One region of the Ornithinibacillus proteolyticus genome, then DNA from elsewhere that is predicted to be linked to it. Evidence: a T-box and tRNA genes for the amino acid it is inferred to sense, from the RefSeq annotation. Region 1 holds a T-box; the other holds one or more tRNA genes.
The links. The T-box of region 1 lies ahead of glyQ (glycine--tRNA ligase subunit alpha). A T-box ahead of a tRNA ligase gene usually reads a tRNA of that ligase, here a tRNA-Gly.
Positions count from the first base shown of each region.

Region 2: it has a tRNA-Gly gene. The T-box ahead of glyQ (glycine--tRNA ligase subunit alpha) is inferred to sense a tRNA for this amino acid. The anticodon was not compared.

Region 1 covers NZ_JBCPXV010000003.1:78,503-81,932, reverse strand. The annotation lists gene era (GTPase Era) at 1-134, shown strand, start outside; gene AAIB49_RS03000 (YqzL family protein) at 307-459, shown strand; gene recO (DNA repair protein RecO) at 486-1,229, shown strand; T-box leader at 1,284-1,460, shown strand; gene glyQ (glycine--tRNA ligase subunit alpha) at 1,645-2,523, shown strand; gene glyS (glycine--tRNA ligase subunit beta) at 2,523-3,430, shown strand, end outside.
Region 2 covers NZ_JBCPXV010000020.1:8,551-11,980, reverse strand. The annotation lists gene AAIB49_RS10710 (methylated-DNA--[protein]-cysteine S-methyltransferase) at 1-430, opposite strand, end outside; gene queG (tRNA epoxyqueuosine(34) reductase QueG) at 442-1,593, opposite strand; tRNA gene AAIB49_RS10700 (tRNA-Gly) at 1,736-1,809, opposite strand; gene dat (D-amino-acid transaminase) at 2,413-3,285, shown strand; gene AAIB49_RS10690 (DNA topology modulation protein) at 3,373-3,430, shown strand, end outside.

The sequences.
Region 1 (3,430 bases):
AAGAAGCACGCAAGGATATTGAAGCGTTATTAGGTTCTAAAGTTTATCTCGAACTCTGGGTAAAAGTACAAAAAGACTGGAGAAATAAGCAAAGCCAATTATTTGAATATGGATTCCGCCAAGATGAGTATTAAAGTTGGAAAAAATTATAACTCATTCTTTCTCTTAGAGTGGAGAAGATAAGCATATCCGGAACATGGATTGCCTGTCATGCAACCTATGTATCCAGATTAATTTAGGAAGTAAGCAGTATTCTAACTTAGAAAAGATACTTGTAGAAAAGTATAAAGAAAGGTGTGTTTTCTTGTGATCGACTTAGTATGGAAATTATTTAGTCAAACAGGAAATATTGAGACCTATTTATTGATGAAAGAGTTAGAAAGTGAACCTCAAGAGCTAAATTTAGAAAATGGCTCAGAAAATAATCTGGAGAACTTACCGGTTGATTCAAATATGTAGCATGCAGTGAATAAAGGGGACTATGTATGCTAGAGAAAATAGATGGTATCATAATAAAAACAAAAGACTATGGTGAAACACATAAAATTGTTACGATATTCAGTAAAAAAATAGGTAAATTTTCTGCAATTGCAAGAGGTGCAAAGAAACCTAAAAGCAGGATGGCTGCTGTTACGCAGCCATTCATTTATGGTCAATTTTTTCTTTATCTTAATAAAGGTTTAAGCAATATACAACAGGGAGAAATTATTGATTCATACCGAACTATTCGAGAGGACATTATAAAGACGGCCTATGCTGCCTATTTAATGGAGCTGACAGATAAGCTGCTTGATGAACATGTACCTAATTTAGAGATTTATACACAATTAACGGAGACGTTGGAATGGATAAGTAATCATCATGACGTCGATATACCACTCATGATGTATGAAATGAAGTTATATCGGGTCGGAGGTTTTGCTCCTACGGTGGACTGTTGTGCACATTGTGGTGAGAAAAATCCTCCCTTTACCTTTTCTATGATAGAAGGTGGCTTACTTTGTTCGAAATGTCGTCATTTCGATCCGGAGTCTGTTCCGTTATCGAATTCGGTCGTAAAGCTATTATATATTTTCTCCAGTGTTGGATTAGAAAGAGTAGGCAATGTATCGGTTAAAGAAGAAAACAAGCTATTGTTACGAGGGTTGTTAGATAATTACTATGACCGCTATGGAGGGTATTATTTAAAGACTAGAAAATTTCTTAATCAGCTTGATAAGCTGCAATAATGACCTTTATATTGACAAATACCACATGAATAAAGTAATATGATACATATTTGATAGATTGTGATGAAAGAGAAGAGTACTTTCTGTTTACCATTAGTAGCGAATCCAGGGTGGTGAGAGCTGGGTATTGGGGCAGTTAGGAATGGCGCTCTGGAGCATGAACGAGTAAAGTGGCTTTATGAATCAATAAAGCAAATAGGGTGGAACCGCGGATTTAAACCCGTCCCTATGTCTATAAGCTATTTATAGGCATAGGGACGGGTTTTTTGATTTAGAGTAAGTGGTTCCCGGCCATAGTACCGGTTGTTTATCCTTACGATGGAGATTCGTGTTTTATGAGTAAAGCGATAGGAACGCTTATGTCACTCTCTTTTTTATTAGATTATCCTAAAAAAACTAAACGGAGGTAGTATTCATGAATATTCAAAATATGATCTTAACATTGCAAAAGTTTTGGTCAGAACAGAACTGTATTTTAATGCAGGCTTATGATGTTGAAAAAGGTGCTGGCACAATGTCCCCGATGACATTACTACGTAGTCTTGGTCCAGAGCCATGGAGAGTTGCTTATGTAGAGCCGTCCCGTAGACCAGATGACGGACGATATGGGGAAAACCCAAACCGTCTGTATCAGCATCATCAATTCCAGGTTGTGATTAAGCCTTCTCCAGATAATATCCAGGAACTATATTTAGATTCTTTAAAGGCTTTAGGGATCAATCCACTAGAACATGATATTCGATTTGTAGAAGATAACTGGGAAAATCCAACTCTTGGAGCAGCTGGCCTTGGCTGGGAAGTATGGCTTGATGGAATGGAAATTACGCAATTTACGTATTTCCAACAAATTGGCGGGTTAGAAGCGAATCCGGTAACCGTTGAATTAACGTATGGAATTGAGCGACTAGCATCGTATATTCAAGATAAAGAGAATGTATTTGATTTAGAATGGACAGAGGGCTTTACTTACAAAGATATCTTTAAACAACCAGAATTTGAGCATTCAACTTATACATTTGAAGAATCTAATGTTGATATGCTATTTACCTTATTTACAATGTATGAAGAAGAGGCACAAAAAACGATGGAAAAAGGACTTATTTTCCCTGCTTATGATTACGTACTGAAATGTTCCCATACGTTTAACCTGTTAGATGCAAGAGGTGTAATCTCAGTAACAGAACGAACTGGATACATTTCAAGAATTCGAAATCTAGCACGTAACATTTCAAAAGCTTATGTTGCTGAACGAGAACGTTTAGGATTCCCTATGCTTAAGAAGGAGGAAAAATAATGGCTAAGAATGTGTTGTTTGAAATAGGTCTAGAAGAACTTCCAGCACGATTTATTGATGATGCTGAAAAGCAATTGGAAGATAAAACAAGAAGCTGGTTAGAGGAACAACGGATTACTTATACAGGAATCGAAACCTATTCAACCCCTAGAAGGCTAGCAATTTTTATTCAAGATATGGATGAAAATCAAGCTACTATTGAGGAAGAAGCAAAGGGACCCGCTATTAAAATTGCCAAAGATGAAGCTGGTAATTGGACGAAGGCTGCTATTGGTTTTACTAAAGGACAAGGTAAATCAGTAGATGATATTTATACAAAGGATATAAAGGGTACTACTTATATATTTGTTAAGAAAGTAATTGAAGGGAAACCAACAAAGGAAATATTACCAGAGTTTAAGCGTATCATTGAGTCTATCCAATTTGGCAAAAACATGCGTTGGGGCGAGCAATCCATGAGATATGCTAGACCAATTCGCTGGTTAGTAGCGCTTTATGATAAGGAAATCATACCGTTTACTATTGCACAAGTGCAAACTAATAATGAAACATTTGGACATCGTTTCTTAGGTGATAAAATTACGATTCAACTTCCTTTAGAGTATAAGGAAAAAATGAAAGATAGCTTTGTCATTGTCGATGCAGATGAGAGAGAGAAAATGATTCTTGATGGGATTAAACAAATAGAGAATGAGCATGACTTTCAAGTGCCTATCGAACAAGATCTATTAGAGGAAGTAAAGAACCTAGTTGAATATCCAACAGTATTTGTTGGATCATTTGAAAAGGAATTTCTTCCATTACCTGAACAAGTGTTAGTAACGTCCATGAAGGAACATCAACGTTATTTCCCAGTTAAATCTAATTCTGGGGAATTGCTACCTTACTTTGTAGGGGTCCGTAATGG
Region 2 (3,430 bases), on a different contig from region 1:
GGACACGATGACAAGGAACGACAATGGAAAAAGGATTCTTGTTTATCGCTCCTCCAACTGCACGGACAGCCTTTGGATTTCCAATAGCTATTGCAATATCCTTATACGTTTTTGCCTTTCCAAAAGGAATCTCATCAACCAGTGTTTGCCACACTTTCTTTTGAAAGGCAGTCCCATAGAAGGCAAATCGGAATGTGAATTCTTTCCTATCCTTTTGAAAATACGCAACAAGCTGGTCCTTTATTGGAGCAACCTTTGCTTCACCATGAACAAGGGAAGTATGTGGAATATGCTTTTCCAGCCAATTTATTACCTTCGATTCATTCTCAGAAAATGTTCCGTAATCAATGCGGTATAGTTGTTCCCCGTCCGTCAAAATGAGTAACTTTCCGATTGGTGTGTCAATTTCACCATAATAAATCGTTACCATAATCCATTCACCTATCCTTTAGATGATTGTACTTCACGAAATGCTAAGCCCTTTTCCATTTCAAAAAGCACATCCTGATCCGATTCTTTTTCCATTGCTTTTGTTATTGCATCAAATGCTTCCTCTGTTCCGATTTTACCTAGGGACCATGCTGCTGTACCACGAATTACCGGACGCGGGTCATTATTCATAATGGAAATTAATTCGTCTACTGCCGTTTTATCCTTATAATGACCAAGTCCAATGATCGCATTTCGTTGAATCGGTTTTTTTCCGCGCCAAGAACCTGAAATATGGCCAAACTGTTCTTTAAATTCCCGATTGGATATGGTCAGCATTGGTTTAAGTAGTGGTTTAGCAATATCATCTTCAGGTTCAAATTCTGGATGATGATGAAAATCGACCTTCTGATTCTTCGGACAAACTAACTGACATGTGTCACAGCCATAGACGCGATTTCCAAGCTTGGAACGAAACTCTTCAGGAAGAAAATCCTTTGTTTGCGTTAGAAAAGCAATACAACGCTGTGCATTCAATTGTCCCCCTTGAACAATCGCTCCAGTTGGACATGCATCAATACATTTACGACAATCTCCACAACCATCCTCTATCGGGCTGTCTGGTATGAATGGAATATTGGTAATGAGCTCCCCTAAATATACAAAGGAACCAAATTCTTCGGTAATCAGCAAGGTGTTTTTACCTGTAAAGCCAACTCCTGCACGCTCTGCTACGGCACGGTCCGATAACTCTCCCGTGTCCACCATCACCTTTGTAACAGCATCCGTTACTTTTTCATGGATAAATCGTTCTAATTTCTGTAGTCTGTCCCGAAGAACATCATGGTAATCCATCCCCCATGATGCACGACAGAAAAAACCTCTCCGTTCTTCCTTCCTACTCTTAGGTGCATCTTTTCTCATCCGGGAAGGGTATGCCATGGCAATAGAAATGATGGATTGGGCTTCAGGCAACAATCGTTTTGGCTCCGTTCGTTCTTCATTGGTACCTTTTTCAAAACCCGATTGATACCCTAGCTCTTGCTGTCGCTTCAACCGCTCTTTTAGTTCCGTGAACACATCAGCCGTTGTGAAGCCAATCTTATCAATACCAATTTCTTTACTGTAGTCAATAATTTCCTGTTTAAGCTGGTCGGTATTCATCGCCACGCCTCCCTTCTCTGATTATCTTTACCATACTACGTGGAAATTGTTTTGTTAAGTATTCTGAGGAATTATTGTAGAAGAAAAGTAAAAACGCAACATCTCGTAAGTAATTACGAGACACTGCGTTAGGACATATGTATGGAGCGGGTGATGGGAATCGAACCCACGACATTAGCTTGGAAGGCTAGAGTTTTACCATTAAACTACACCCGCATCAAGTGTATATATTTACTTTAATAATTACTCACGCAAGTCATGCCCCTGCGTCTGCTAGTTTTTCGAGGAAGCATATTCCTCGGGGCAACTCGTAGCTTATTCGGTAGATGTTTCGCTCGTGGCTAGAGTTTTACCATTAAACTACACCCGCATCAAGTTTATATATTTACTTTAATAATTACTCACGCAAGTCATGCCCCTGCGTCTACTAGTTTTTCGAGGAAGCATATTCCTCGGGGCAACTCGTAGGTTATTCGGTAGATGTTTCGCTCGTGGCTAGAGTTTTACCATTAAACTACACCCGCATTAAGTGTATATAGTATATTATGACTACTCACACATATTGACAATGTTTTGTGAATGCAAAAATTATTATAGCAACATTTTCGACAGGATGCAAGGAAAATTTTAATTTTTTCTATAGTTTTTGTAAATATTATCGCTAATTTGTACAATTTTGTCGGTATGAAACAGAACTCTAAACCCCATTCCCTCCCAAGTCTAACCCATTTTAATAATACGAATATTATCTAAAAACAATCATTTACAATACTATACGGAAGTAATAAAATAGTCATAACACTAAGGAGGGGAATAGCGTTGTCTTTATTTCCAGTAATCTTATCACAAGCTAAATTTATCCATCGTGACAGTTTAAAATTTCCTATTGAAGAGCGCGCACTTCAGTTTGGCGATGGTATATATGAAGTTATTCGAGTATACAAAGGAAACTATTACTTATTAGATGAACATATCGATCGATTATATCGTTCTACAGAAGCTATTAAAATTAAACTCTCGCAATCTAAAGAGGAATTAAAAAAATTACTATTAGAATTATTAGAACGTAACAATGTAACAGAAGATGGAAAGGTATATATGCAAGTATCCAGAGGTTCAGCACCTCGTGACCATGTCTTCCCGACCGATGTGGAACCAAATGTCTATGCCTATGTACAGCCTCTTGCTCGTAATCTAGAAGCTTTACTAAACGGCGTTCAGGTCATTACCCACCGTGATATCCGTTGGGAGCATTGTTTTATAAAAAGCTTGAATCTATTACCTAATGTCATGGCTAAGCAAGAAGCAAAAGAGCATGGCTGTTATGAGGCAATCCTTCATCGAAATGGTCGGGTAACGGAATGCTCTGCTGCGAATGTTTATTTAGTTAAAAACGGCACGATCTATACACATCCTGCAACAAACAACATCTTACATGGGTGTGTTCGGATGGCAATTGAACGATTCGTCGATAAATTATCCATTCCATTTATCGAGGAAGCTTTTACCTTAGAGGAAATGACAGAAGCTGATGAACTCTTCTTATCTAGCAGTACTTCCGAGGTTATGCCTATTGTTCAGGTAGACGGGAAACTAGTTCAAGACGGAAAGCCTGGTGAAATAACAAGAAAGCTACAAGCAGCATACGAGAAAGATGCCAATATAAACGAAAACATCATAGCAAACGCATAATGAACGGCTGTCTTATTATCCGGGAAAATTCCCTTAATGAGACAGCCCTACTTTCTTTCACACCATTTTATCCATAAGGAGGTCAAAATGAAGAAAATCACCATTATAGGAAATCCGGGAGCTGGAAAATCAACCTTAGCAAGGC